Regions from separate parts of the Megasphaera stantonii genome, predicted to be linked through region 2. Evidence: riboswitches for the same ligand, from Rfam matches in the RefSeq annotation. Region 2 holds a riboswitch; each other region holds the start of a gene.
The links. A riboswitch is a leader RNA that binds a small molecule or an ion and turns the genes downstream of it on or off. The one in region 2 is predicted to bind FMN.
Positions count from the first base shown of each region.

Region 1: another riboswitch for FMN. It lies ahead of DKB62_RS11835 (FGGY-family carbohydrate kinase); the one in region 2 lies ahead of DKB62_RS09435 (bifunctional 3,4-dihydroxy-2-butanone-4-phosphate synthase/GTP cyclohydrolase II).
Region 3: another riboswitch for FMN. It lies ahead of ribD (bifunctional diaminohydroxyphosphoribosylaminopyrimidine deaminase/5-amino-6-(5-phosphoribosylamino)uracil reductase RibD); the one in region 2 lies ahead of DKB62_RS09435 (bifunctional 3,4-dihydroxy-2-butanone-4-phosphate synthase/GTP cyclohydrolase II).

Region 1 covers NZ_CP029462.1:2,508,093-2,517,983, forward strand. Annotated here, with positions in the region: gene DKB62_RS11810 (DUF4931 domain-containing protein) at 1-266, opposite strand, end outside; gene mutY (A/G-specific adenine glycosylase) at 393-1,454, shown strand; gene DKB62_RS11820 (metallophosphoesterase) at 1,478-2,713, shown strand; gene DKB62_RS11825 (nucleoid-associated protein) at 2,737-3,738, shown strand; gene DKB62_RS11830 (LysR family transcriptional regulator) at 3,892-4,791, shown strand; FMN riboswitch at 4,921-5,057, shown strand; gene DKB62_RS11835 (FGGY-family carbohydrate kinase) at 5,157-6,698, shown strand; gene DKB62_RS11840 (3-hydroxybutyryl-CoA dehydrogenase) at 6,977-7,837, shown strand; gene DKB62_RS11845 (short-chain-enoyl-CoA hydratase) at 7,981-8,763, shown strand; gene cshA (degradosome RNA helicase CshA) at 8,838-9,891, opposite strand, start outside.
Region 2 covers NZ_CP029462.1:2,017,797-2,027,687, reverse strand. Annotated here, with positions in the region: gene hpt (hypoxanthine phosphoribosyltransferase) at 1-229, opposite strand, end outside; gene tilS (tRNA lysidine(34) synthetase TilS) at 299-1,303, opposite strand; gene DKB62_RS09455 (Ppx/GppA phosphatase family protein) at 1,300-2,226, opposite strand; gene DKB62_RS09450 (S1 domain-containing RNA-binding protein) at 2,340-2,774, opposite strand; gene DKB62_RS09445 (FtsB family cell division protein) at 2,898-3,224, opposite strand; gene DKB62_RS09440 (FAD-binding oxidoreductase) at 3,389-4,792, shown strand; FMN riboswitch at 4,867-4,998, shown strand; gene DKB62_RS09435 (bifunctional 3,4-dihydroxy-2-butanone-4-phosphate synthase/GTP cyclohydrolase II) at 5,096-6,313, shown strand; gene DKB62_RS09430 (Crp/Fnr family transcriptional regulator) at 6,393-6,980, opposite strand; gene DKB62_RS09425 (ATP-binding protein) at 7,188-7,922, shown strand; gene DKB62_RS09420 (Lrp/AsnC family transcriptional regulator) at 8,025-8,465, opposite strand; gene DKB62_RS09415 (FAD:protein FMN transferase) at 8,585-9,529, opposite strand; gene rnfB (RnfABCDGE type electron transport complex subunit B) at 9,648-9,891, opposite strand, start outside.
Region 3 covers NZ_CP029462.1:86,530-96,420, forward strand. Annotated here, with positions in the region: gene DKB62_RS00395 (DUF116 domain-containing protein) at 1-194, shown strand, start outside; gene rsmB (16S rRNA (cytosine(967)-C(5))-methyltransferase RsmB) at 191-1,522, shown strand; gene rlmN (dual-specificity RNA methyltransferase RlmN) at 1,524-2,552, shown strand; gene DKB62_RS00410 (Stp1/IreP family PP2C-type Ser/Thr phosphatase) at 2,622-3,329, shown strand; gene pknB (Stk1 family PASTA domain-containing Ser/Thr kinase) at 3,369-5,294, shown strand; gene rsgA (ribosome small subunit-dependent GTPase A) at 5,308-6,165, shown strand; gene rpe (ribulose-phosphate 3-epimerase) at 6,168-6,812, shown strand; FMN riboswitch at 6,870-7,006, shown strand; gene ribD (bifunctional diaminohydroxyphosphoribosylaminopyrimidine deaminase/5-amino-6-(5-phosphoribosylamino)uracil reductase RibD) at 7,106-8,242, shown strand; gene DKB62_RS00435 (riboflavin synthase) at 8,223-8,864, shown strand; gene ribH (6,7-dimethyl-8-ribityllumazine synthase) at 8,897-9,361, shown strand; gene DKB62_RS00445 (DUF6173 family protein) at 9,429-9,863, opposite strand.

The DNA of each region.
Region 1 (9,891 bases), 490 kb from region 2:
ATGAGGTCGACGGCGTAGGCGGCGTCGTAGGTGGAAAAGTCGCCGTCGCAGTCGTCCGTTTCGATAATCAGGGTCTGCCAGGAGTTCTTCAGGACGGGGTAGGCGTTTTCCAGCCAAATCATATGACCTCTGGTATCCATGATGTTCTTCAAATGGGCTACGTCGCAGAAGGGGCAGTACGATTCGTCGCGGTGGACCGTATCGGGCTTCGTTTTCCCTATGTCTAAATTGTATTCAAGAATATGGTGCAATGGATTCTGTTCCATAGTGTGTGCTCCTTTTTTATTCATTATATATTGTAGCATACGGACTGCCTTTTTTAAACATGATGCGATATAATTATAGATACAGCTTTTCCGGCGACGGGGAAGCTGCGAAAGGATGGTAGATATATGAAGGATAACGATATGAAGGATGGGGCCTTGTGGTCGCCGGTGCTGCTGCAATGGTTCGACGCCTACGGGCGGGACCTGCCGTGGCGGCGCGACGTGCCGCGGGACCCGTATAAGGTATGGGTGTCGGAAATCATGCTGCAGCAGACGAAGGTCGAAGCGGTGCGGCCCTATTACGACAGCTGGATGGACCGCTTTCCCGATATTCCCACGCTGGCGGCGGCCTCGCAGGACGACGTGCTGCGCCAATGGCAGGGGTTGGGGTACTACTCGCGGGCCCGCAATCTCCACGAGGCCGTGCGCGAGGTTGCAGCAGCCTACGGCGGCAAGGTGCCGAAGAATAAGAAGGATATACTGGCCTTGAAGGGCGTAGGAGACTACACGGCCGGGGCGATCCTGAGCATCGCCTACGGCGAGGCTGAGGCCGCCGTAGACGGCAATGTCCTGCGGGTCTTCGCCCGACTATACAATATAGACGGCAACATCTTGTCGGGGCCGGTGAAAAAGGAAATTACGGCCTTGGTGCAGGCTCAGATTCCCCAAGGCCGGGCCGGGGCGTTCAACGAAGCGCTGATGGATTTCGGGGCCATGATCTGCATTCCCAAGCATCCCCGCTGCGGCGAATGCCCCTTGGCCGATATATGCATGGCGAAGCGGGCCGGCCGGGAGCAGGAGCTGCCCGTGCGCATCGTAAAGAAAAAGGTGCCGACAGAGCCGGTGACGGTCGTCGTCGTAGAGGACAATGGACGCTGGCTCATCCACCGCCGGCCGCCGCAGGGCTTGCTGGCGTCGATGTGGGAGTTTCCCAACGGGACGGACGGCTTGGACGGCGTACGGCAGCTGACGGCCAGTGCAGGCGTCATGATTGACGTCGATGACCAGCCGGTAGGAACGCTGAAGCATGTGTTTTCTCATAAAATATGGCAGATGACCATATACGAAGGCCGCCAGATCGGCGGAGAGATTGCAGAAAAGGAGGATTGGCAGTGGCTGCCGCGGCGCGACGTGACGTCGGTCCCCTGGGCGGGGCCTCACGGTAAAATCACTGCGATGGCGAGATGAAGGGACCCTTTTTTATCAATTTCATGATCATCATGTCGTGCATCTGCGTATGCTCCGCCGTGCTGTGGAACTACATCTACCGCCGCAGCCGCTGGCTGGCGCTGGTCGTCTTCGTGGCGGCAGCGACGGTTATTGCCGGCGCAGGCCTGTCTTACTACGGGCGAGTGTTTCCGGCTGTGCAGGGAACTGTCGAGGGGATGCTCCTCATGTACGGATCCTTGGGGGCTATCAGCTGGTTTTTCCTGTTTTTCCTGGCCTTTCCCGTCTTGGTCGTCGCCTCTGCCGCTGTCTTTATCGAGCGGCGTCTGCGGCGGTGGAAGCAGAAACGGCGCGGCGTGACGACTATGCCGCCTGTACCGCCGGAGAAGGGGCGGGGGATTACGCGGCGTTCCTTCCTGCGCGGCGTCGCGGCGGTCATCCCCGTGGCGGCGGCCGGCACGAGCGTATTGGGGAATTTCGTTGGCGAGAGCTATCTGGCCGTAACACGTCACGACTTGCACTATCCTGACCTGCCGGACTACCTCGACGGCTATAAAATCGGCCAGATTTCCGACGTTCACCTGGGGCTGTTCGTCAGTCCCGAGCGGCTCCGCGAGGCTTTGGAGGCGCTGGCGGCGGAGGGGGTAAGCCGCGTGGAAATTACGGGCGACCTTATCGATGAGCTGTCTCTCCTGCCGCAGTGCGGCGACGTGCTGCGGGAGATGGCGGCGAAATTTCCCGACGGCATAGATTACTGCTACGGCAATCACGAGTATTACCGCGGCCTTGAGGCGATTACGGCCTTGCTGGAAACGACACCGGTACGCATTTTGCGCAACAGCGCCGTAGAGGCGTCGGCCGGGCGGGGAGAGGGCTTGGCCGAACGGTCCGGCCAGGATGCCGCTCCCTTTTACGTTGCCGGCGTAGACTACAGCTTTGCCCGCGGCGACGAAGCCTTTACGGCCCAGCGGCGGGAGTACGTGGCTCAGGCTTTGGACGGCGTGCCCGAGTCGGCCTTCGTCGTCATGCTGGCGCATCATTCCGATTTCATCGACGAAGGCTTTGAACGGCGCATTCCCTTGACGATGTGCGGCCACACCCACGGCGCCCAGTTCGCCCTTATCGGGCCTGTCGTCGAGTCCGTCGGCTTCAAGTACCTGCGCGGCATGTACCGCCAGGGCGGCTCATACGGCTACGTCAACCGCGGCACGGGCCATTGGCTGCCCTTCCGGGTATTCTGCTCCCGCGAGGCGACGGTCTTTACCCTGCATAAAGGATAAACAGGAGGAAACAACAGATACGTATGATGATACAAAAAGCGATTTTACATATATTGGATTTCAATACGAACATGTGCATCTTGTCGCAGAAGGACCTCGATTTCAGCAGCGACGTCGTGTACGAATACGTGGACAAGCGCATGAACCGCATCCTGCAGGACGCAGGCCAGCAGACGGGCGTATTTTACGCGACGAGTAATTATCAGGCCCTGCTGCAGCAGCTCATCGGTGGAGAAATCAGCTTCGACGAGTTCGCCTCGCAGACGGCGCGGCAGCTCTACGACATCTTGTCGCACTGCGACGGGCCGTCGTCGCTGGACGTCCTCGTCGTCGATTTCAATGACGACGCCGATGTGCGCTGCATCGGCGTGCTCCTGCTGGACAACAAGACGGCCTACACCCATCAGATATTGGACGACGACGGGGCGGTGTACAACAAGCTTATCAAGCATTACGCTATCCTGCCCGGCGCGTCTCAGAAGATAGAGGCCTACGCTCTCATACACTGCGGCGATTTCTCCATCCGCTTTGTCGACAAGAAGCGGCAGATGGACGGGGAAGACATCTATATCCTGCCGGAACGGCTCCTGCAGTGTACGTCGGTCATTTCGGCCAAGGACGCCGTCAAGCTGGTCAGCAAGATTGCTGCCAAGGTCGCCGAGGATCACGGCGGAAATACGGTAGAAGTCTTGTCGAAGGCTAAGAATTACCTTGTCGAAAACGCCGAGACGGCCGAAGCCTTTTCGCCGCAGGACTTGGGGGCAGAGGTATTCGCCGGTTCGCAGGCCATGCGGAATGAATTTGCCGCCCAGCTGGAAGAAGCCAAGCTGCCTGCCGACGTGCCTATCGCCAAGGCCTTTGCCGAACGGGCCGGCCGCAGCCACAAGATCAAGACCGACACGGGCATTGAAATCATTTTCCCGTCGGAATACATCGAAAACACGGACTATATCCAGTTTATCAATAATCCCGACGGCACCATTTCCATCGAATTGAAGAATATCGGAAAGATCATCAATAAATAAACGAGAGAGGGCTTTTTCCCGCAGAGGAGAAGGCCCTTTTTCCTTGCAGCAGCTCCAAGATTGAATTTTATGGGGAAAAATGATACGATTACGTATATATTTTAAGAATGGCCTTCAAGGTTCGAGGGATGTTTGCCGAAAGGGGAATGGGACATGGAACTGCGCGTGCTGAAGTATTTTTTAGTCGTTGCCAGAGAAGAGAATATTACGAAGGCGGCCAAGATGCTGCACATCACGCAGCCTACCTTGTCGCGCCAGCTCATGCAGATGGAGGAAGAGTTCGGCGTGTCCCTGTTCAAGCGCAGCAAGCACAGCATCATACTGACTGAGGAGGGCATGATACTGCGCCGCCGGGCCCAGGAGCTCGTCGACCTGGCCGAAAAGACGGCGAAGGAAGTGTCGCGGCAGGACGAGGTCATTTCCGGCGAAATCGCCATCGGCTGCGGCGAGACGAAGAATCTGGAGCCTATGGCCAAGGTCATGGCGGCCTTTCAGCAGGCCTATGGAGAGGTGCAGTTTACCTTGTATACGGGCATTGCCGACGACGTGAAGGAGCGCATCGAGCAGGGAACCCTCGATTTCGGACTACTCATTGAGCCCGTAGACGTGAGCAAGTACAGCTACCTGCGCATGCCTCTCAAGGACCGCTGGACCGTGCTGATGCGGCAGGATCATCCCATGGCGGCGAAGGAGGCCGTCGAGCCGCAGGATCTGGCGGGGCAGCGCCTCATCATGCCGGCCCGCTTGTCCGTAAAAAATCAGGTCGAAGCCTGGCTGGGGCGATGGCAGTCCGACGTGCGCCTGGCCGTGTACATGAATCTGTCGGCATACAACAAGATGGTCCTGACGGACAACGGCGTCGGCCTGGCCTTGGGGCTGGACTTCGACACGGTCTTGCCGGGCTTGTGCATGCGCCCTATGAAGCCGTTCATCGAAAACGGCAGCTACATGGTCTGGAAAAAGAACCAGTTCTTGTCGCCGCTGCTGGAACGGTTCATCGAGTTTACGGAAGTATATCTGCAGGAGCACTATGGAGCGCAGCGCGGTGAATAGGGCACCGGCGTCTGGACAAAGGCGTTTCACCGGGCGGGCTTTGCTTTTGCCGTCGTCTTACTTGTTTTTTCCATTCCATCGTAGTATGATATATATGTAAAAAATACATAATATATTTACATTAATATATTTAGTCTTTGAGGCAAGGTGAGAAAGGGAAATCCTTTCAGAGTCCTGACCGGCGGTGATAGTCCGCAACCTCCTGAGGGAGCTGACCCGGCGAAATTCCGGGACCGACAGTATAGTCTGGATGAGAAAAGACTTCGGGCGCGGCACAGGTGTGTTTGCCGTGCCGTTCTCAAGTGCGAAAAGGCTGGATGTATTCCGGCCTTTTTTTGATTTGCCGCAAGATAGAAGGGCAGGTAATGGATATGGAAAAGAAATATTATTTGGGATTTGACGCCGGGACGCAGAGCGTAAAGGTCGCCGTGTACAGCGAGGACATGGAATGCGTAGCTATGGATACGGCCAAGACGACGCTGTATTATCCTCACCCCGGCTGGGTGCAGATGGACGTAGACGAATATTACCGCCTCATCAAGCAGTGCATGGCGTCGTGCAGCCGCCAGCTGGAAGAGAAGGGGATTTCCCCAGCGGCAGTGCGGGCCATTATGGGCGACGGCATCATCTGCGGCATCGCCGGCGTCGACGCCGAAGGGAACGCCGTGACGCCGTACGTCAACTATCTGGACAGCCGCACGGCCGACGACGTAGAAGCGCTGAAAGAACTCAAGCTGGATATCTGGGCGGCCGAAACGGGCAACGCCGAGCCGAACGTCATGTTCCCGGCCATGTTTGCCCGCTGGTTCATGAAGCATATTCCGGCCTTTAACGAAAGGGGCGTCAAGTTCGTCCACAACTGCCCGTACGTCCTCATGCATCTGGCCGGATTGAAGGGCGAAGACGCCTTTATCGACTGGGGCGCCATGTCCGGCTGGGGCCTGGGCTACAACGTCGTGACCAAGGAGTGGTCGGACGAACAGCTGCGCATCCTGGGCATCGACAAGAAATACATGCCGCGCATCGTCAAGCCCTGGGATATTATTGGCCGTCTCTGCGAAGACGATGCTCTGGAAACGGGCTTCCCTGCCGGTATTCCCATCTGCGCCGGCGCCGGCGATACGATGGAATCCATGATGGGCAGCGGCATTCTGGAAGCGGGCAAGGCCGTCGACGTAGCCGGCACGTGCGCTATGTTCTGCGCCGCCACGGACGGCATCATTCCTGAATTGTCCGTACCGGGCAGCGGCCTCATCTTCAATTCGGGCACCTTGCCGGGAACGTATTTCTACTGGGGAATGGTGCGGACCGGCGGACTGGCCCTGCGCTGGTTCAAGGATTCGATTTGCCGCCGCGAAGACGACGACTACTATGCCGAGCTGGACGTGCTGGCAGCACGCCATCCGGCCGGCTGCGACGGGGCGATGTTCATCCCGTATCTGACAGGCGGCAACGGTGATTTCCCCCACGTGCGCGGGACCTTCACGGGCCTGACCCTCGACTCGGACCAGGGAGCGATGTGGCGCTGCGTCCTCGAAGGCATCGGCTACGACTACATGGAAGTTACCGACCGGTACCGGGCGGCAGGCATCGACTTGACGACCTTGACGATTACGGAAGGGGGCAGCCGCGACGATTTGTGGAACCAGATCAAGGCTGACATGCTGGACACGCAGGTATCAACGCTGCGCGTCGCCGGCGGCGCCGTGCCGACGAACTGCATTGTAGCGGCCTATGGAGCCGGCGACATTGCCGACCTCAAGCAGGCCCTCCAGCGGCAGCTCGCTGTCCACAAGACCTTTGGGCCGAACAAGGACAACACGGCCATGTACCGGCGGCAATACGAACAAAGACGCCGTATCTTGCAGGCCTTAAACGTCGGCGAAGGGCAAAAAAATGAATTGTGAAAAATTACATAATCTGGTATGACCAACGTTCATAATATAACGTAGTAAACGGCGCTTTTGGTATCGAATGATGAAATAAAAGTATTGGACATGGTTTATGTATTAAAAAAACGTATACATAATATGCAGTTTTTTGGAAAAATCGCGTTTTTTCGGTAGATTTTTTTGGAAAACGTGATATACTATGAGTGTAAGCAGTGAAACTTATTTTAATATCGCGCGTGAGTTTTTGAAAAGAACTCGTGAAAAAAATCACGCGAAATAAGGAGGAGTTTAACATGTTTTGTAAAAAGGTAATGGTTATTGGCGCAGGCACCATGGGTTCCGGTATCGCTCAGGTATTTGCTGTTAACGGTTGCGAAGTCGTTTTGAATGATATTAAAGACGAATTCATCGCCGGCGGCAAAGCTAAAATTGATAAAGCCTTGACGAAATTGGTCAGCAAGGAAAAAATGACGCAGGAAGAAAAAGACGCCGTAATGGGCCGCATTTCCGGTTTCGTTACCCGCACGGCCGACAACATGAAAGACATCGACCTCGTTGTTGAAGCTGCTATCGAAGATTTGAAAATCAAATCGGCTATCTTCAAAGAATTAGACGAACTCTGCCCGGAACACACGATCCTGGCCAGCAACACGTCCTCTTTGTCCATCACGCAGATCGGCGCAGCTACAAAACGTCCGGACAAAGTTATCGGCATGCACTTCTTCAACCCGGCTCCGGTCATGAAATTGATCGAACTCATCAACGGCATCGCTACTTCTGAAGATACGTTCGCAAAAATCAAAGAAGTATCCGAAGAAATCGGCAAATCCCCGGTTAAAGTTGCAGACTTCCCGGGCTTCGTAGGCAACCGCGTCGTTATCCCCATGATCAACGAAGCTATCCAGGCTTTGATGGAAGGCGTAGCATCCAAAGAAGATATCGACTCCGTATGCAAACTGGGCTTCAACCATCCGATGGGCCCCTTGGCTTTGAGCGACTTGATCGGCAACGACGTTGTCCTTCACATCATGGAAGTTCTCTATGAAGGCTTCGGCGATCCGAAATATCGTCCGTGCCCGCTCCTCAAAACGTACGTCAACGCTGGTTACCTCGGCCGCAAGACGGGCAAAGGCTTCTACGACTACACGAAATAATAGGCGAGCAGTACAAACACAACTCTATAAGCAAGCAATGTAAACTCAAGCGATTTATATTTGTCAGGCAGTGGGCGTGAGTATTCACGCCCCTTGTTTGCACGTCCTACGTGTGAATATATTATTTTGGGAGGGTTCTAATTATGGACTACAAAAACATTCTTTACTCGGCAGAAAACGGTATTGCAACGATTACGATCAATCGTCCGAAAGCTCTGAACGCCCTGAACACGGAAACGGTTTCGGAATTAAGAGACCTCGTCGGCAAAATCGCCGCTGATTCCGAAATTAAAGTCGTCGTTATCACGGGTTCCGGCAGCAAATCCTTCGTAGCCGGCGCAGATATCGTTGAAATGTCCACGAAGAATGCAGTTGAAGGTCGCGCATTCGGCAAAATCGGTCAGGATACGTTTACGGAAATCGAAAACATGCCGCAGCCGGTTATCGCTGCTATTAACGGCTTCGCTTTGGGCGGCGGCTGCGAACTGTCCTGCGCTTGCGACATCCGTTATGCTTCTGAAAACGCTAAATTCGGTCAGCCCGAAGTTGGCCTCGGCATTACGCCGGGCTTCGGCGGCACGCAGCGTCTGCCCCGTGTCGTTGGCCGCGGCTACGGCAAAGAACTGATTTTCACGGCTGGCATGATCGACGCTCAGGAAGCATATCGTATCGGCCTCGTAAACAAAGTTGTTCCTCAGGAAGAACTGATGGATACCGTATATGCATTGGCTAAGAAGATCGCGAAAAACGCTCCGATCGCCGTACAGCTCTCCAAAGCAGCTATCAACCGCGGTATCAACTGCGACGTTATCACTGGTATTGCTTATGAAGACGAAGTATTCGGCCTTTGCTTCGCTACGGAAGACCAGAAAGAAGGCATGGGCGCTTTCGTTGAAAAACGTAAAGCTACGTTCACAGGCAAATAATATCCTTGATATTGCCATATGAATAAGAAAAAACCGTATCCTCGTCAGAGGGTACGGTTTTTTTGATAGGCGAATTAGTCTTTAAAATAGGGCTTGAACACGGAGCGGTTCGGCTCCTTACGGACCTTCTTTTCGCCGCTGCGGCGGAACGTTCCCGACGCGTTGTCGTTTTGCTTCCGCGGCGCGAAGTGACGGCGTTTCGTATTGCCGCTTCGATAGTCTCCGCTGCGTTCGCTTCGGTCGTTTCGTTCGGAACGGTCGTTCCGGTCGCTGCGGTCGTGACGATAGTCGCGGCGGCGGTTTTTGTCGCCGTAGGGACGGCGGGAGCGGTGGACGCGCAGGGGCGCTTCTTCCGTAATGTTGACCGGCGTCGTGTCCGGCTCCTTCGTGAGCAGCTTGATGGCTGCCGACAAGAGGGCGACGGAGTCGAAGTGGGTGAGAAGCTCTTCGGCGTTGGCCCGGTAGATGCTGTAGTTGTCGTCTTCTGTCGCGGCGACGAGACGGCGGATAGCCGCCTGCTGGGCTCCTTCCAGGGCTTCCGAGAAGGTCGGGGCCTTGCGGCGGGCGATGCGCCGTTTGATGAGCCGTTCGATGGCCCGCAGGTGGTCGATTTCGCGGGGAATGACGAAGGTCGTCGCTTCGCCGCTCTGGCCGGCCCGGCCTGTACGGCCGACACGGTGGACATAGCTTTCCGGGTCCTGGGGCAAATCGTAGTTGAATACGTGGGTGACGCCGCTGATGTCGAGGCCGCGGGCGGCGACGTCGGTGGCGACGAGGATATCGATGGTCTTTTCCCGGAACTGGCGGATGACCGTGTCCCGTTTAGCTTGGGTCAGGTCGCCGTGAATGCCTTCGGCGGAATAGCCGCGCTTTTTCAGGGCTTCGGACAGCTCGTCGACGCGGCGCTTGGTGCGGACGAAGATGATGGCCAAATCCGGCTCCTGCAGGTCGAGAAGGCGGCAGAGGATGTCGAACTTCTGGCGGTCCGGCACTTCGATGTAGGACTGCTCGATGAGGTCGATAGTTACTTCCTTGGCCTTCATGCGGACGATCTGCGGGTCGTGGAGGAAGGTTTCCGCCAGCTGCTGAATGGGCTTGGGCATGGTAGCCGAGAACAGCAGGGTCTGA
Region 2 (9,891 bases):
CGGACGACGTGGCCGACGAGCCGTAGCTGGAACAGCTCATGAAGTCAAATTTTACGGGAACCTGAATCTGGCGGGCCAAATCCGTATAGAACACGACGGCGCCTTTCAAAATGCCGCACAGCAAAATCGTCTTGCCGGCGTAATCGGCCGTTATCTGCGCGCCCATTTCCCGCACTCGCTTCTGTATTTGTTCTTCTGTAAATAATATTTCTTTTACGTCTTGATGCATATCGTATATCCTCCCCCGGAATGACAAAGTATATATAACGACGCAGGCTTCCCTGCGATGCTTTCTTTTTCATGATTTCGTTCTGCGCCGGCCCTTTATGCCCTGCGACACTACGACGCACAAATCGGATTTCGTCGTATAGGCCGTAACGCGGCCCGTCTGGAACTGCTTGCCCGCGCCTTTGCAGGCCAGCTCCCGCATCGTTTCTACGTAATGAAAGGGTATATCCCGCTCCGTCCCCGTCGCGTTCCGGCACAGCAGGCGCACGAGGCGGCGCTGCAGGGCTACGGGCTGGCTGAGAAACCATTTCTTTTCCACGCCGGCCCCGCCTTCGCACGGCTTGACGTGAGCCTCGTACAGTCGGCTCGCCCATTGGGCCATGCAGTCGTCTTCCGCCTGGGCAATCTGCGCCAGCCGGTTTAAATCGCCGACGATGGACGGATTATACTGCCGCAGCGCCGGCAGCAGTTCCAGGCGGATGCGGTTGCGCGTAAACTGGGCAGAGTCGTTCGTCTCATCGTGACGCGGCATCAGATTCCGCTCTTTGACATAGGCGTCGATATCTCCGCGCGTTATACTCAGGAGCGGGCGGATGACGTCGCCGGTTTGCGGCCGCATTGCGCCCAATCCGGTCAGTCCGCTGCCGCGCAGCAAGTGCAGCAGCACCGTTTCCGCCTGGTCGTCCTGATGATGGGCTACGGCAATCGCCGCGGCCCCCAGACGGTCCTTTTCTTCGCGAAGCAGGCGATACCGCTCTCTCCTGCCGACAGCTTCCAGCGACGCGTGCTCCTGCGCCGCCAACGTCGGCACGTCTGCCCGGCGGCAGATAAATGGACAGGCCCGCTTCTCCGCTTCCTGCCGTACAAACCGGACCTCCTCGTCAGCGGCATCCCGAATGCCATGATGGACGTAGCATACGGCGAGGCGCAAGTTATAGTCCGGCCGCAGCCGGGCTAATATATCCAGCAGCGCCAGTGAGTCGGGCCCGCCGGAGCAGGCGATCAGAACCGTCTCTCCCGGCTGAAACAGCGAATGCTGCCGGCAGTATGCTTCTACAGTTTCAACGACGTTCATAGACCGCTCCCGCCGCTTCCGCGCCAAGCGGCATCGTGGAAGGAATGGCGGTAAAAGACGCCTTCCATCAAATCGCTTTCGCTGATGCGAATGCAGCCAAAGCCATAGTGCTGCAAAAAGGAGCGGGCGACGGCCAGCCCGGCGACGATGATGTCGCTGCGCTTAGGCTGCAGTCCCGCCACATGGCAGCGGCCTTCTGGGCCCATGCGACGCAGTCTGTCCAGGTGATAGGACAGGCGGTCCAGCGGCACGACGCATCCTTCGATGCGGGACGGATCGTATTCCGTCAGTTCCAGCTCCATCGCCGCCAGCGTCGTCAGCGTTCCGCCTACGCCGATGAGGGATGCCGAAGGCTCTATGGGCGCAGGCAGCCATTGCCGGCTGCAATAGGCTTCCAAAGCGGCCAGCTCCCCTTCTTCCATCTGATTTTTTTTCGTCAGGCGCACGGCGCCCAAGGGATAGCTGTGAGACCAGGCGACGACGCCGTCCCGGCCGACGGCCACTTCGCTGCTGCCGCCGCCGATATCCAGGACGACGGCCTCCTTGCCGGCTTCAACGCCGGCTGCCGCCCCGCAGAAGCTGAGAGCCGCTTCCTCCAGGCCGGAAATGCAGCGGCAGTGCCAGCCAAAACGGGCCCGTATTTCCGCCAAAAAGGCTTGGCCGTCTGCGGCTTCGCGCACTGCGCTGGTCGCGACGGCACAGACGGGAACGGATCCTAACCGGGCCTGCCATCGGGCCATGGCCGCAAGGGAGGCCTCAATCCCTTCCGGCGATAAATGCCTTGTCTCTTCTATCTGATAGCCGAGGCGAGTCGTTTCCAATTCTTTCGCCGAAAACTTCCAGCGATCATCTTCCCAGCGCCCCGTCATCAGGCGCAGGGAATTGGAGCCGATATCGACAACGGCAAATTCCTTATCCTTCATCTGTCATGTACCTCGTTCTAAACTCGGACAGCCCTTTCCAGTCGGTAAAACAAAAAGAGCATTCCAAGACAGGAATACTCTTTATTCGTCCTTATGATTACCGATATACGAAATCAATCGGCACGGCGAGCGCCGCGGCCGCCGCGTTTTGATTCGGTATTGCGTTTCAAATCCATCTGGCGTTCGTCACTTTCCTTCAGGAATTTACTAAGCCGGTCCTCGAAAGACAACGATGTAGAAGAGCGGCGATTCGAGTCAAAATTGTTGTGCTGGCGGAATTCATGTCTTGGACGGAACTCTTTCTTTTCCGGAGCCGGCTGGGTCTGTTTAATAGACAGGCCGATTTTTCCCTTATCGTCGACAGACAAAACTTTGACGTTTACTTTGTCCTGAACTTTCAAGAAATCGTGCACATCTTTTACATACTCATTAGCAACTTCAGAAATGTGGACCAAGCCCACCTTCTTGTCAGGAAGCTCTACAAAAGCGCCAAATTTTGTAATCCCTGTCACGGTGCCTTCCAATACACTGCCTACTTCGATTGTCATGTTACCTTATATTCCTCCTTGTATGCTTCAGCTTTGCTGATAACACGTATAACGCTATTATACTCATAAACGGCGAAAAATTCAATCGCAAAATAATGTAAATTCCTAAGGCGGAACGCCTCGTCAGCGCCTGTAGGGGATTTCTCCCGGCTCGGCCAGTCCGAACTGTTCCCGCGCCTGTTTTTCTACGGCATCGGGGGAAATAAGCTGTTCTTTCCGGTCCTTCAGCCGCTGGTTTTCTTCCGTCAAGGCCTGCTCCTGCTGCAGCGTCCGCTTCATGTCCTCGTGGATCTGCCACATCTGATACATGCGCAGGCACAGGAAGACTCCTCCGACCAGCAGTATGAGAAGGACGATGCCCTTGTACAGCGTCATCCCCTTCTTTTTTTTCGTACGCCGCCGGCGCACCGTCCCGGTACGTCGGAGCCGCCCATCCCGTTTTTCCGTCATGATTCTGCTCCTTTAATATAGGCACTGCAACACGCATGCTATAAGTATACCTTCATTTTCACTTAAGATAAAGTTTTTTCTCGATTTAATACGGCCCACTTTCGCAAACGCCGCTGATATTATATAATAGAACGTAAACTATGAAGAAACAGAGGTCTTTGCTCATGAGATATGAACCGATTACTCCTGAAATTTTAAAAAAACTGCAGGCTGCCGTCGGCCCTAAAAACGTCACGACAGATCCGGATAAAATGCAGCCCTACTCCCACGACGAAGTGACCGACCCGGCGTACCACCACATGCCCGAAGCCGTCGTCTTTGCCGAAACGGCCGAGCAGGTCGCCGCTGTCGTCCAGCTGGCCAACGACTATCATTTTCCCGTCGTGCCCCGCGGGGCCGGTACAGGGCTAGCCTGCGGCGCCGTGCCTATTTACGGCGGCATCGTCCTGTCCCTGGAAAAAATGAACCGCATTCTGGAAATTAACGAAGACGCCTTATACGCCGTCGTAGAACCGGGCGTCCGCACGTCGGACCTGCAGGACGCAGCCGAAGCCAAGGGTCTGTTCTACGCCGGCGACCCCTGCAGCGGCGACTCCTGCTTTATCGGCGGCAATATCGCCACCAACGCCGGCGGCAACCGGGCTGTCAAATACGGTACGACGCGCCATCAGGTATACGACGTGGAAATCGTCAATCCGACGGGCCGCATCGTCCAGCTCGGCGCACGCCTGCAGAAGCAATCGACAGGCTACTGCCTCGAGCAGCTGGTCATCGGCTCGGAAGGCACGCTGGGCATCATCACCAAGGCGACGGTCAAGCTCCTGCCGAAGCCTAAATACGCCCTCGATCTGCTGGCCGTTTTCGATTCGCCGGAACAAGCCATCGGCGCCGTCGGAGCCATTTTAAAGCAAGGCATCGTCCCGACCTGCGTCGAATACATGGACAATATTACGATCCGATCGGTAGAAAAATATCTCCATGAAAAGCTGCAGGGCAGCGATTCGGGCAATTACCTCATCGTCGAAGTCGAAGGCATCCATGACGACGACCTGGACGACAAGGCCGTCGCCTTAGACGAGCTCTGCACGCAACACGGCGCGTCGTCGGTCCTCGTCGCCGACCACAATAAAATCTGGCAGGCCCGCAAGGCCTTTGCCGAGGCAGTCCGCGCCGAAAGTCTCATCGTCAGCAAAGAAGACGTCGTCGTCCCCGTCGACCAGGAACCGCTCCTGCTGGCGGAAATTCTCCGCCTGGCCGGCAAATACGGCCTGATCACCCGCATTGCCAGCCACGCCGGCGACGGCAACATCCATCTCAACATCTTAAAGCCCGACGATACGCCCTACGAAGACTGGGCCCGCCGGGTCGAACAAAACCAGCAGGAGCTGTACGCCTTCATCTACGCCCACGGCGGCCGCTTATCGGGCGAGCACGGCATCGGCTTTAAGCGGAAGCATTTGATGGAAGAATTTACCAATCCCGACGAGCTGGCCATGATGAAAGCTATCAAAAAAGCCCTGGACCCCAACAATATCCTCAATCCGGGCAAAATATTCGACATAGAATAGGCCTGTCCCAGCCCGGCCGGCCGCGGCGGCTCTTGCCAAGGATAGCCATTCTGTGTATAATGATTCATGTAGTCATATATCTTCAGGGCAGGGTGAAATTCCCGATCGGCGGTATAGTCCGCGAACGCTACGGCGTAGGAGCCATGTGCTCGTGATTTGGTGCGATTCCAAAACCGACAGTATAGTCTGGATGGAAGAAGATACGATGGAGCTGCCTCCGCGCAGCTTGTGTTGTGTTGACCAAAAAGCCCTGACGCTGCTGGACAGACCGTCAGGGCTTTATCATATTCAGGAGGTTTTATTGTGGCAAAGGAAAACAGAAAATTCAATACCGTAGAAGAAGCAATCGAAGAATTGCAAGCCGGGCATATCATCATCGTCACCGACGACCCGGATAGAGAAAATGAAGGCGACTTTATCTGCGCCGCCCAGTACTGCACGACAGAAAACATGAACTTTATGGCAACGCACGGCAAGGGCCTCATCTGCATGCCCATGAGCATTGAATACGCCCGCAAGCTCGGCTTGCCGCCGATGGTAAGCGACAATATGGACAATCACGAAACGGCCTTCACCGTCTCCATCGACCACGTCGATACGACGACGGGCATTTCCGCCGTAGAACGGGCGCTGACGGCCCGCAAATGCACGGAAGAAACGGCCCGTCCCGAAGACTTCCGCCGTCCCGGCCATAACTTCCCCTTAATCGCCAAGCGCGGCGGAGTCCTGGCCCGCAACGGCCATACGGAAGCGACGGTCGACCTCATGCGCCTCGCCGGCCTGAAGCAAGTCGGCTTGTGCTGCGAAATCATGGCCGACGACGGCACGATGATGCAGACGCCGCAGCTATGGGAATTGGCCGACAAGTACAATTTAAAATTCATCACCATTCACGACCTGCAGAACTACTGCCGCCGTCACGACAAGCACGTCGTCCGCGAAGCCGTCGCTAAGATGCCGACGAAATTCGGCGAATTCAAAATTTACGGCTACGTCAACGACCTGACGGGCGAACACCACGTCGCCCTCGTCAAAGGCGACATCGGCGACGGTAAAAACCTGCTCTGCCGCGTCCACTCCGAATGCCTGACCGGCGACGTATTCGGCTCGTGCCGCTGCGACTGCGGCGAACAGCTGGCCGCTGCCATGACCCAGATCAACGCCGAAGGCCGGGGCATTCTCCTCTACATGCGCCAGGAAGGCCGGGGCATCGGCCTCATCAACAAGCTGAAGGCCTACGTCCTCCAGGAACAGGGCTATGACACCGTAGAAGCCAATGAAAAGCTGGGCTTTGCGCCAGACCTGCGCGAATATTGGATTGGCGCTCAGATTCTGCAGGATTTAGGAGCCAAAGAACTGCGCCTGCTGACGAACAACCCGGAAAAAATCTACGGCCTCGAAGGCTTCGGCGTAGAAATCGTAGAACGCGTGCCGATTGAAATGAAACCCCAGGAATTCGACGAATTCTATTTGGAAACGAAAAAGCATAAGATGGGACATATTCTTCCCCACCTGCGCTGATACAGCGTAATTATCTAAGAAAAAGAGCAGCATGCAGATTCTGAATAACCATCGGAATTCTGCTGCTGCTCTTTTTGGCTTATACCTGCGGTTCTTTCAAAATAAATTTATCTTTGTAATAGTCAATCAGCCCATCTTTTTTCATCCGGCTCAGCTCTGCCGACATGGCGCTCCGGTCGACAGAGAGAAAATCGGCCAGCTGCTGCCGGTTAAAGGGCAGCGTAAACGACGAAGATTCCTGCCGCAGCGCTTCTTCCGACAAATAGAACATGAGCTTCTGCCGCGTCGACCGTTGTGACATATACCGTATTTTCTGCGTAAGCTGCATATTGCGCCGTGCCATGATAGCCAGAAGATTCAAAGCCACACGTTCCTGCGCTTTCGTTAAAACCTGGCCTGCATGAATAATGCTGTTTACGTTGATGAACATAACTTCCGTATCGTCTAAGGCAACAACATCTACTGTCGACTTTACATCAGAAAGACACGCAAAGGCTTCGCCAAATAAACTGCCGGGGCGAACTTGGGATAAGATGTTGCGGTTGCCCCAGTAATCTTCCTGCAGGATGTGCACCGTGCCGGATAAGACAATGCCGATTTGCTCAATTGTATCTCCTGCATAGAAAATAAAATTCCCTTTTTTGTATTTCTTTTTATATATGTCCATCGCATCCAGTAGTTTGCCAATATCTTCTGTCCCGATGTGAGCAAACAACTCAGAATGTTGAATGACTGGTAAAAAATATTGCAATTTCATTCACCTCGTTGCAAAAACAACAGATTTTTCCTGCCCTGTATAGTATACTTTCACCATAAGGCAGCACACTACATGCCCATGCTATTTACGTATATAAAACCACTGGAGGAATACATTATGATTAGAAGAATTATTCAAATTGATGAAGAAAAATGCAATGGCTGCGGTGCCTGCGCAGCAGCCTGCCACGAAGGGGCCATCGCCATGGTAGACGGAAAAGCACGCCTCATGCGCGACGATTACTGTGACGGACTAGGCGACTGCCTGCCCCACTGCCCGACGAACGCCATTACCTTTGTAGAGCGCGAAGCCGCTCCCTATGACGAAGCCGCCGTAAAGGCTAATATGAAAGCCAATGGTCTGAAACATACTGGCGGATGTCCCGGCAGCCAGTCCCGCGTACTTTCTCACGGCTGCCCCGGACAGGCAGCCATGTCTCTTCAGACGACTGCCGCCGAACTTCCCAACACGCCGGCAGTCGCACAATCGCAGCTGCGCCAATGGCCCGTACAAATCAAACTCGTACCGATCAAAGCAGACTATTTCGACGGAGCCCATCTGCTCATCGCAGCGGACTGCACGGCCTATGCTTACGCCCGGTTCCATGAAGATTTCATTCGCAATAAAATTACGATTGTCGGCTGCCCTAAGCTGGACAGTATTGACTATTCCGAAAAATTGACTGAAATCATCAAACAAAATGATATCAAAGATGTCACCATTGTCCGCATGGAGGTTCCCTGCTGCGGCGGCTTGGAAATGGCTGCCAAAAAAGCACTCCAGCAAAGCGGAAAATTCATTCCCTGGCAGGTAAAGACCATTACGATTGACGGCCGCATCAAGGAAGATTAATGTCCTGGCCTAAAACGATTCCCCATCTTTCATATTGTAAAAAAAGAAGCTTATCTTTCATAGGATAAGCTTCTTTTTTATGGAGAGAAAATTCGTACCGTCTTATACGTTCCATTCTTCTTTCAGCGTAGACAAGCACATAAAGGTCTGAGACGACGAAACCGTCGGGATTTCGTTTAGCTCTTCCATAAGGAATTTTTCTAAATCATCAGGAGTTTTTACCAGCACTTTCAATAGGTAATCAAAGGCCCCCACAACGTGATGACACTCCAAGACCTGAGGGAACTGAACGACCTTTTCCCGGAATTCTTCGACGTCGCCGGACCGTTCCATATTAACCATAATAAAAGCCGTGACGTTGTATCCCGTCTTACGGCGGCTGATTTTTGCGCCATATCCTTCAATGATACCGGCGTGTTCCATTTTTCTGATTCGTTCTGCTACAGCCGGTATGGACAAACCGACAACTTTGCTGATTTCCGTAGCAGAAGCTTTTCCGTTTCGCTTCAAAATTGTCAAAATTTTGTCATCAATGTGATCCATATGTCGTTACCATCCTCTACAAATATTTATAGTTATATTATCTTACATTTTGAAGAAAAAGTAAATATTATTCAAGAAAATACTTCCGTTCCGCTTAAAATTTTACATGTAGGGGATAGTTATTCAGCTATACGAAAGTCGGCGTTCATGTCGGAAAAACGGCTGCGGAACCCGTCGGTCATGTAAATCGTTCCATCGTTTCCCGTAATTTCGCATTCTACGCCGTCCATGCCGTCGATAAAGGCCAGTCCCTTCTGTGGGCCTAACACAAAGACGACCGTCGTCAAGATATCGCTGAGCATTCCCGCATGCTCTACGTCTCCGTCGATGACGATAGAGTCGCTCATGACGCCCGAATCGGCTGGATATCCCGTGACGGGATCAAAAATATGGTGATACCGCTTTCCATCCTGAATGAAGTACCGTTCGTAATCGCCAGACGTCGACAAGGCCTGGTTTTCTATGCTCACGATGCCAAGGTATTCGCCGTTCGTATCCGAACGGGGGTGCTTCATACCGATGTTCCAGGCTTTGCCCTTGCTCGTCTTGCCGACGGCGTACATAGAGCTGGCGCCCATGTTTATCAGTCCGCTTTCAATATGATGGGCTTCGTAAATCTTGCGGACCTCATCGACGGCATAGCCTTTGGCGACGCCGCCCAGGTCGATGGACATACCGGCCTTGGCCAGCATGACGCTGTGGTCTTCCGGACGAAGGAGGATATCCTTATAGTTAACGCGCTGCATCGCTTCGGCCAGCTCTCCCGCTTCCGGAACGTGCTGATGTTCCGTCCCAATCTGCCAGAGATTGGTAATAATGCCGACGGTAATATCCCACTCGCCGCTGCTCCGTTCTGAAAAGCCCTTGGCAAAGGAAATCATCTCGTATACCGCCGGGTCTACCTGCACGTAATGGGAGCCGGCGGCAGCGTTGATCTTGCTCACGTCGCTGTCGGGATTTTGCGAGCTCGCCAGGGCGTCCAGCCGCGCGATGCGGGCAAAGCTTTCATCTACGGCTTCCTGTGCTTCTTTCCCAGTCGCTCGCAGAGAAACGGTCGTATCCATGGCAATACCGCTCCTATCATAAGAAGACTCCGGATGCAGAGAGCATCCGGAGCAACTCATCACGACCAGGAAAGCGGCAGTAAGAATATATCTTGCCCTGCGTTTCCAGTTCATCATATTAACCTATCTTTTCTTCTGCTTTTACGTCAGCCAGCAAGGAAGCAATCGCCTTCGTCGGGCATTTTGCTACGCACGTAGCTTCTTCGCAGTTATGGCAGATTTCCGGATTGACGACAGCCAAATGGTCGACAACCTTAACGCCGCCTTCATGAGCGCAGTTCTTCACGCACAGACCGCAGCCGATACAAGCAGCCGAGCAGTCCTTACGAGCTACAGCGCCCATTTCCTTGGACGAGCAGCTG
Region 3 (9,891 bases), 720 kb from region 2:
TCGCGGCCTGTCGTCCGAAGGCTGTAGTAGCCGTCGCCTGCGAGCGCGACTTAATCAGCGGCATGCAGGACGTAGCGCCTTTACCGGCTGTCGGCTTGCTGAACAAGCGGCCGAACGGCCCTTGCTTCAATACTGACGTCGATATACGAGCCTTAACAGAAATTTTATCTGCAATGATAGGAGAAGATGCATGAACGTACGTGAAATAGCCCTGCGCAGCCTGCTGGCTATCTGCAAAGACGAAGGATACAGCAATATCGTTGTGTCGCAGGCTATCCAAAAATATAAAATGGAAGACCGGGACCGCCGGTTTTACACGGAATTAGTATACGGCACGCTGCGGTATATCAATTACTTAGACTGGATCGTATCAAAAATCAGCACGCGCAAGCTCAATAAGCTCGATCCCCTGTGTCTGGCCATCGTCCGCTTAGGCTTGTACCAGATATTCGGCATGACCAAGGTGCCCGAGTCGGCGGCATGCAACGAATCGGTCAAGCTGGCGACGCGCCTCGGCAATAAAGGCATGGCCGGTTTCGTCAATGCTATGCTGCGCAGCAGCCTTCGCCGCCGGCAAGAATTTTCTATTCCGACGATGGAAGAAGATCCGCTGCTGCATCTGACGCTGACGTATCATCAGCAGGATTGGCTGGTAAAAGCGTGGATTAAAGAGTACGGCCTGGCTGAAACAGAAGCGCTGTGCCGGTATTTCGACAGCATACCGGTCCTTTGCCTGCGGACAAATACGGCTCGCGTCAGCCGCGACGAGCTCATTGCCCAACTGGCGGAAGAGGGAATTCAGGCTGAAAAAGCAGCCTATGCGCCTGAAGGCGTATATTTGCCGGAAATCCCTAACATCGGCAGCGTCAAAGCCCTGAAAAAAGGGCTGGCTATCATTCAGGACGAGCCGTCTCAGCTCGTCGCCCATGTGCTGGATCCTCAGCCTCACGAGCTCATTTTCGACGTCTGCGCCGCGCCGGGAGGAAAGACGACGCACATCGCCGCCCTGGGCGGACCGACCTGTACGGTCTACGGCGGAGATATTTACGAGCATAAGCTGCGCCTCATCGAAAGCAACGCCAAGCATCTGGGCTTGGCCAACGTGCGCACGATTTTGCAGAACGCCTGCACTATCGGCCAGTCCTACGCCGGCCGTGCCGACCGGGTACTCGTCGATGCGCCGTGCTCCGGCCTGGGCGTGCTGCGCCATAAAATCGACTTGCGGTGGCGCAAGAAGCCCAGCGACTTACGGACTCTGCCGGTACTGCAGAAGCGCATCCTGGACAGCGCATCCCAATGCGTCAAGCCCGGCGGCGTCCTCGTGTACAGCACCTGCACGATGCACGATGAAGAAAATATCCAGATTGTACGGCAATTTTTGCAGGATCACGGCGACTTCCACCTGGAAAACGCTGCAGATTTCTGCCGCCTGCCGAATCACGACGGGCCGTGCATCCAGCTGCTGCCGCAGCGCGACCACCTGGACGGCTTTTTCATCGCCCGCATGAGAAGAGGAGAGTAACATGGCCGATATATTCGATATGACCAAAACAGAGCTGCAGGAGTTCCTTGTAACCCGGGGCATGAAAAAATTCCGGGCAGACCAAATCTTCCATTACATCTATAAGCAGCATATTTTTTCCTGGGACGACATGGTCCTGCTGCCCAAGGGCGACAGGGAGAAGCTAAAGGCCGATCTGCCCATCTGTTTCCCCGAAATCCTGTCTAAGCTGGAGTCGCCGGACGGTCAGACGGTCAAGCTGCTTTTGAGCCTGCACGACGGCAACACCGTCGAAACAGTCCTCATGATGCACGACTACGGCAATTCTATCTGCTTGTCGTCGCAAGTGGGCTGCGCCGTAAACTGCGCCTTCTGCGCTTCGGCTAAAAACGGCTTCGTCCGCAATTTGACAGCCGGCGAAATGGTAGCTCAGCTCATGGCATTCCGCAAATACGTAACGCCGGAGCTTCACTCTATCGTCATCATGGGGACGGGCGAGCCCCTGCTGAACTATGACAACGTCGTCCGTTTTATGAAGATGATCCATGAAAAGGACACGCTGTATCTGGGATACCGCAACATGGCCCTGTCGACGTCGGGCATCGTGCCGCGCATGTACGACCTGGCCGACGAAGGCATCCCTATTACGCTGGCCGTGTCGCTCCACGCGCCGAACGACGAGCTGCGCCGCCGCATCATGCCGATTACGGACACCTATCCCGTCGCCGACGTGCTGAAGGCGGCAGACCATTATTTTCAGAAAACAGGCCGCAAGGTGACTTTTGAATACATCCTGATACAGGGCGTAAACTGCAGCACGGCCTGCGCCCGCGAGCTCGCAGAGCTGTTCGGCGGCAAAAATATCCTGATTAACGCCATTCCCATAAACGATAATTACGACGTCGGCCTGTATCGTCCGTCAGCAGGAGAAATCAATTCCTTTATTGCGTATTTGCAGAAACGCGGCATAAACGTCACGCTGCGCCGCGAAATGGGAAGCCAGATCCAGGCCGCCTGCGGGCAGCTGCGTATCAAGCGTGAAAACATTTGACATGTCCTAGGGAATATGATATGAATTATGTGTATGTAATAACAACGCACCGCGAGAGGACGTGAGACTTTGGGCACATACGGCGAATCACGAATCGGTCTGGTGCGCAAGGTAAATGAAGATTCTTTTTATATAAGCCGCGAACGAAACGTCTTGGCCGTCGCCGACGGCATGGGCGGGTACGTCGGCGGCGAAATAGCCAGCAAGACGGCCGTAGAAGCCATCGCCTATTATTTTAAGAACTTTACCTTTGCCGCGCCGGTACAACTGGAAAAAGCCATTCAATACGCAAATTCCTGCATTATCAGCAAGACGATGATCGACCCGTCGCTGGAAGGCATGGGAACGACCATATCCCTCGTAACCCTGGCTAAGCAGCACGCCTTTTGGGGCCACGTCGGCGACAGCCGCATTTACTTGTGCCGCGGCGGCCGGCTGCAGCAAATCTCCGTAGATCATACGATCGTCCAGGAGCTGCTGGAACGTCATAAAATCACGTCAGAAGAGCTGCAGAACCATCCGCAGCGCCACGTCCTGACCCGCGCCGTCGGCGTCGATAAGACGCTGCTCGTAGACAGCGGGGCCTTCGCCGTAGAGAGGGGAGACCGGATACTCATTTGCTCTGACGGCCTGACGTCGTTTTTGGATGAGCAGGTCCTGCGCGACGCCGTCGGCGATTACAGCCGCAGTGAACGCGATATTATCAACGATCTTTTTGCCCAGGTATACGATAACGGCGCAAAAGACAATGTTACTGCAATTTTAACAACCATATAATCGGGATTGACTACTATGAAAGTGGTGGAGAATCTAAAAATGATTGGTCATATATTAGACAACAGATACAAGATATTGGAGGAAGTAGGCACCGGCGGCATGGCCGTCGTCTACAAGGCCCAGGATATTTTGCTGGATCGTATTGTCGCCGTCAAGATCCTTCTCGCAAAATACGGAGACGACCACGATTTCGTCGTCCGGTTCCGTCAGGAAGCGCAGGCGGCGGCCAAGCTGTCCCATCCCAATATCGTAAATATATATGATGTTGGTTATGACGAAAATGTGCATTACATCGTCATGGAATACGTCCGCGGCGAAACGCTGAAGGAATATATTGAAAAGCACGGCCATCTGCCGATCAATACGTCCATACAGATTACCTTCGATATCGGCGAGGCTTTGGAAAATGCCCATAAAAACGGCATCGTCCACTGCGACATCAAGCCCCATAACATCCTGGTGACTGAAACGGGACGCATCAAAGTCGCCGACTTTGGCATCGCCAGAGCTATAAATTCCAGCGCGACCAACAAGGATGACCACGCCGTGCTGGGCTCCGTCCATTATTTTTCGCCGGAACAGGCCAGCGGCGGCCCCGTAGACGAACGGACGGATATCTATTCCTTGGGCGTCGTCATGTACGAGATGATGACCGGCGTCGTGCCCTTCGAAGGCGAGACGGCAATCAGCGTCGCCCTGCAGCACGTGCAGGATGATATTCCCTTGCCGACGAAGTATAACCGCCGCATTCCCCGACTGGTGGAACAGTGTATTTTAAAGGCCATGGCCAAGAATCCCGACGACCGGTTCCAGTCGATTGCCGAAATGATGTCGGAGCTTCGCCTGTCCCAGGGATTTGTCAATACCAATAAAGGGGCTATGCCGATTATCAAAAATAATTTTGCGACCCAGAAGATTCCGCCGCTGAAATCGCCGGAAGAGGAGCAGAAGAAAAATATCTTTTCCCGCATGCTCGATTCCATCAGCAGCCATTCGAAAAAATCCATTATCATCGGCATGCTCGGCGTCTTTGTCGTCGCGTTTATGTGGGCTTTCTTTTCCTTCGGCAATTTCTGGAGCACTCAGGATATTACCGTTCCCGACGTAACAGGCAAGCAGGTGGAAATCGCCAAGGAAATACTGTCCAAGGAACACCTCAACGTTTCGGTCAACGAAATAGAAAGCGATGAAGTGCCTGTCGGCGAGGTCATTACCCAGACGCCGTCGGGAGGGGCCGTCGTCAAGGAAAACCGGACTATTTACCTGACCGTCAGCAAGGGCAATCAAGGCTCGGAAGTCCTCATGCCCGACCTGCGGGACCTGACGCTGGATGAAGCGAAGAAAAAGCTGTCTGAAATCGGCCTGACCATCGGCTCCGTCCATTACGCCGAAAGCGAAAAATATGAAAACGGCAAGATCATCAGCCAGAGCCCGGCCTCGCCGCGCAAAGTAGCGAAGGGCTCGTCGGTCGACGTCATTATCTGCCGCAAGGCCGAAAAGAAGAATGACGCTAAAAACGGACAGGATGCGCCGACCGTCAGCGGCATGACCTTGGATACGGCCATGAAGACCTTGGAAAACGCCGGATATATCGTCGGCAACGTGACCAATCTGGATGCGTCCAAGGACAACGCCCTGGCTAAGGTTGTCAAACAAAGTCCGCGCAGCGGCAACGTCGTCGATTTGACTGTCGAATACGGCGCAGCGGCGGCTGTTCCCGACGGCAGCGCCAATAATCAGGAACCGGCCGGCACGCCTCATTACGGCACGGTGAATATCAGCGTTCCTTCCGGCGCGTCGAGTCAGCACGTGCAGATCGTCGTGACGGACGACAACGGCACCCGTGTCGTCTATGACAAGAACCAGTCCGGCGGCGACAGCATTACTAAAAATATCAGCGGCGTAGGCAAGACCCGCGTCAAGGTATATATCAACAATTCGTTAGTACAGGATCAGTACATTTAATTGAAGGAGGATCATGACTACAGGCCGCGTTATAAAAAATTACAACGGATATTACTACGTAGATATCGGCGCCGGACAGCTCGTCGAATGCCGTCGCCGGGGAAAGGTCAAGGCGAAAATACTCGTCGGAGATGAGCTGGAAATTACGGAATTAGGCGGCGGAAAGGGCGTTGTCGAAAAGCAGCTGCCGCGGCGGAACAGCCTCCGCCGCCCGGCCGTAGCCAACATCGATCAGATGTTTGTCATCATGGCGGCGCAATCGCCGGACCCCAATCAGTTTCTCGTCGACAAGCTGCTCATGACCTGCGAATACGGCGGCGTTCATCCGAAGCTGTGCTTTAACAAGTGCGATTTAGACCGTGAAACAGCGGAAGCTTATAAAGCCTTTTATGAAACCTGCGGCTATGATGTCTATCTTGTGTCTGCCGTTACCGGCGAAGGGCTGGACGCCATCAAGGCTTTGCTTCCTCATAAGATGACCGTATTTGCCGGGCCGTCCGGCGTCGGGAAGTCGAGCCTGCTGTCTCAGATTTTAGGGCGGGACCTGTCTGTCGGCTCGGTCAGCGAAAAAATCAAGCGGGGCCGCCATACGACGAGGCATTCGGAAATCATGCAGCTGGAAGGCGATACGTATGTCATCGATACGCCGGGATTCAGCTCGCTGGAATTCGAGCACCTCGACAAAGGGGAGGTCTTCGCCTTATTTCCCGACATGACGCCTTACGGCGGACACTGCCGCTTTTCGTCGTGCCTCCACTTGTCGGAGCCGGACTGCCCCGTAAAGGATGCCGTTGCCGAAGGCAAGATACAGAAAGAACGGTATGAAACGTACTGCAAAATCGTCAATTCTATTCTCGAAAGGAACCGATAGGTATGATACACATTTGTCCTTCTATTTTGTCCGCCGATTTTTCCCGGCTGGCTGAAGAAATTAAAGACGTAGAATCAAAGGGAGCAGACTGCATCCATCTCGACATGATGGACGGCCATTTCGTGCCGAACCTGACGTTCGGCGTGCCGATCATCGCCGCCTTGCGGAAGCACGTTTCCATTCCCTTCGACGCCCATTTGATGGTCGAACATCCCGACGTATACGTAGACGGCCTGGCAAAAGCCGGCGTGCAGTACGTTACAGTCCATCAGGAAGCGTGTCCTCACCTGGACAGCACGCTGCAGCATATCCGCAGCGCCGGCATGAAGTGCGGCGTCGCCTTGAATCCGGCTACGCCTGTATCGTCTTTATCCTGCGTGGCGGCGCAGCTCGATATGATCCTCATCATGAGCGTCAATCCCGGCTTCGGCGGTCAGAAATTCATTCCCTATTCGCTGGATAAAATCCGCGAAGCCAGGGCGCTGCTCGATTCCGTCGGCAACACGGAAGCCGTCGTAGAAGTAGACGGCGGCGTCAACGCCGATACAGTACAGTCCGTCAAGGAAGCCGGCGCTACCTTCCTCGTCGCCGGCAGCGCCGTATTTGGAGCGGCAGACCGGGCTGCAGCCATCGCCGCGCTGCGGTAAGAAGTCTGTACTTGTATTTCTATCCCTTATGTGCTAAAATCATAGGTGGATATGAATAATAGTCTTTGGGGCAAGGTGAGAAAGGGCAGCTTTCAATTCCTGACCGGCGGTATAGTCCGCTAGCCTGGCGTAAGCGGGGCTGAACCGATGCGATTTCGGTACCGACAGTATAGTCTGGATGGGAAAAGACGACATTTCGTTTATTTTTGTTGTGCGCAAAAGGCTATTGGGTTTCCATACCCGTAGCCTTTTTATTTTTTATAATAAAATCTATCAGGAAAGGAATGACAGATTTGGAACCGGTAGATTATATGAGAAAAGCCCTGGAGCTGGCAAAGCTGGCTTTAGGGTATACAACGCCGAATCCGGCCGTCGGCTGCGTCATCGTAAAAGACGGCGAAATCGTCGGCACGGGCTATCATCGCCAGGCCGGCACGCCCCATGCGGAAGTATGGGCCCTGCGCGAAGCCGGCGACAAGGCGAAGGGCGCGACGGTATACGTTACGCTGGAACCCTGCGCGCATTACGGGCGGACGCCGCCCTGCGCCCGCACGCTCGTGGAAAAGGGAGTCGGCAAGGTCGTCATCGCCATGCTGGATCCCAACCCTCTCGTAGCGGGAAAGGGAGCGGCCATTCTCCGGCAGGCCGGCATACCTGTCGAAATCGGGCTGCTTTCCAAGGAAGCCGCTCAGCTGAACGAAGTATTCATTAAAAATATGATGGTGCAGAAGCCGTTTATCGCCGTCAAAATAGCGCAGAGCCTCGACGGCTGCATCGCCTCGCGGACGGGAAAATCCCAGTGGATTACAAATCAATGGGCCCGCAATTACGGCCACTACCTGCGCTCTATCTACGACGGCATCCTCGTCGGCATCAACACGGTCAAGCTCGACAATCCGCTGCTGACCTGCCGCATCCGCCGCGAAGCCCATGACGAGCCTCACCAGCCGGTACGCATCATCATGGATTCGCAGGGCCACATTCCTCTCAATTCCCTCGTCCTGACGGATAAGACGTCGCCGACCATCGTCGTGACGACGTCCCTCTGCCCGGTAGAAAAGATGAGAGAATTGAAAAACATGGGCGTCACCGTCCTGCTGGCTCCGCTGAACAAGGATCGTCACATCGATTTGCCGGCCGCTCTGGACTTACTGTACAAGCAGGGCCTGCAGAGCATCCTCGTCGAAGGGGGCAGCAAAATTCAGGGGACCTTCTTCGACCACAAGCTCGTCGATAAGATATACGCCTTTATCGGCGACAAAGTCATCGGCGGCGAACAGGCCCTGTCGTCTGTCGGCGGCCATGGCGTCGATTCCCTCGACGAGTGCCTGCCCCTGTCTTACGATTCGGTCGAGCTGCACGACGGCAATATTTTGATTACAGCGTATAATACGAACAGGGAGGGAGCTTATGTTCACTGGCATCATTGAGGAATTGGGCACCGTCGGCCAGATGGACCGCCGTCCCGACTCGATAAAGCTGACGATTCAGGCCCGTAAGGTACTGGAAGGGACGCAGCTCGGCGACAGCATCGCCGTCAACGGCGTCTGCCTGACGGTGACCTCCATGACGGATTCGTCCTTCACGGCCGACGTCATGCACGAAACGATGCGCCGTTCGTCCCTGAGCGACATCAAGAGCGGCTCGAAGGTCAATTTGGAACGGGCTATGCAGGTCGGCGGCAGGCTGGGCGGCCACATCGTCAGCGGCCATATCGACGGCGTCGGCCATATCGCCCGCATCGCCGCCGACGGCATCGCCCGGGTCATTACGATTTCCATTCCCAAGGACATGGAGCCGTTCATCGTCGAAAAAGGCTCTATAGCCATCGACGGCATCAGCCTGACCGTCGTTTCCGTAGGCAACAGCCAATTTTCCGTTTCCATCATTCCCCATACGATGGCCAATACGACGCTCATCGACAAGCATCCCGGCGCCGTCGTCAATTTGGAAACCGACGTAATTGGGAAATATGTCCATAGTTTTACAACAGCCCATACGGGCAAACGTTCCGGCATCACAATGGAAACGCTGTTGGAAAATGGATTTTAAAATACTATTTCAGAATAGGAGAGTGTTCTACTATGGCACACATTAAAGAAGGTCAATTAATTGGTTCTGGTTCTAAGTTTGGTATCGTCGTAGCGCGTTTCAACGAATTTATCTGCAGCAAGCTCCTCGGCGGCGCATACGACGCCCTCCATCGTCACGGCGTAAGCGACGACGACATCACGACGGCCTGGGTTCCCGGCTCCTTTGAAATTCCCCTCATCGCCCAGAAAATGGCCGAATCGGGCAAATACGACGCCGTCATCTGCCTCGGCGCAGTTATCCGCGGCGCGACGAGCCACTACGACCTGGTCTGCAATGAAGCAGCCAAGGGCATTGCTCAGGCGTCCCTGAAGACGGGCGTGCCTATCATGTTCGGCGTCATTACGACGGAAAATATCGAACAGGCTATCGAACGGGCCGGCACGAAAGCGGGCAACAAGGGCTTCGACGTAGCGACAGCGGCTATCGAAATGGTCAACCTCATAAAAGAACTGTAAGAAAACGCAAGAGGCTGATGCCGAAGAATTTCTTCGCGCACCAGCCTCTTTTATACGCTGTATGCAGTTATTCTGCCGCAGGCTCCGTATCGGGCTCGTCTTTCGTCGTAAAGCCGATGATCCGCCGCGGCTTGTCCGTATCGTCGGTCCGATTGACGGCGACGAGAAGCAGGTTCAGCTGAGATAAGTGCTGAACCAATTCGACGTGAGAGCCGTCAGATAGTTCGCCATAGAAGACGATCATGTTCGGGTCCCAAAAGCCTACGTCCTGAATGCTGAAGGTAATGTTGCCGGCCGATACGAGGCGGCCGCCGGCCTGCATGTCGTCGGGCATGTCCGATTCAAAATTGTTGATGAGCGCGACGATGCGCCGGTACATATCCGAAGCCAGGTAGGGCGTTTCCGGATCTTCGTCTTCCGCCGTATCCAGCGGCGCCGACGGCGGAATGATCAGGAGATCCCGGCCGTCTGCCGCCGTATATTCCTTCTTTTCGTCTGCCATAGTAATGCCCCCTTTTTCCGTTTCTTAT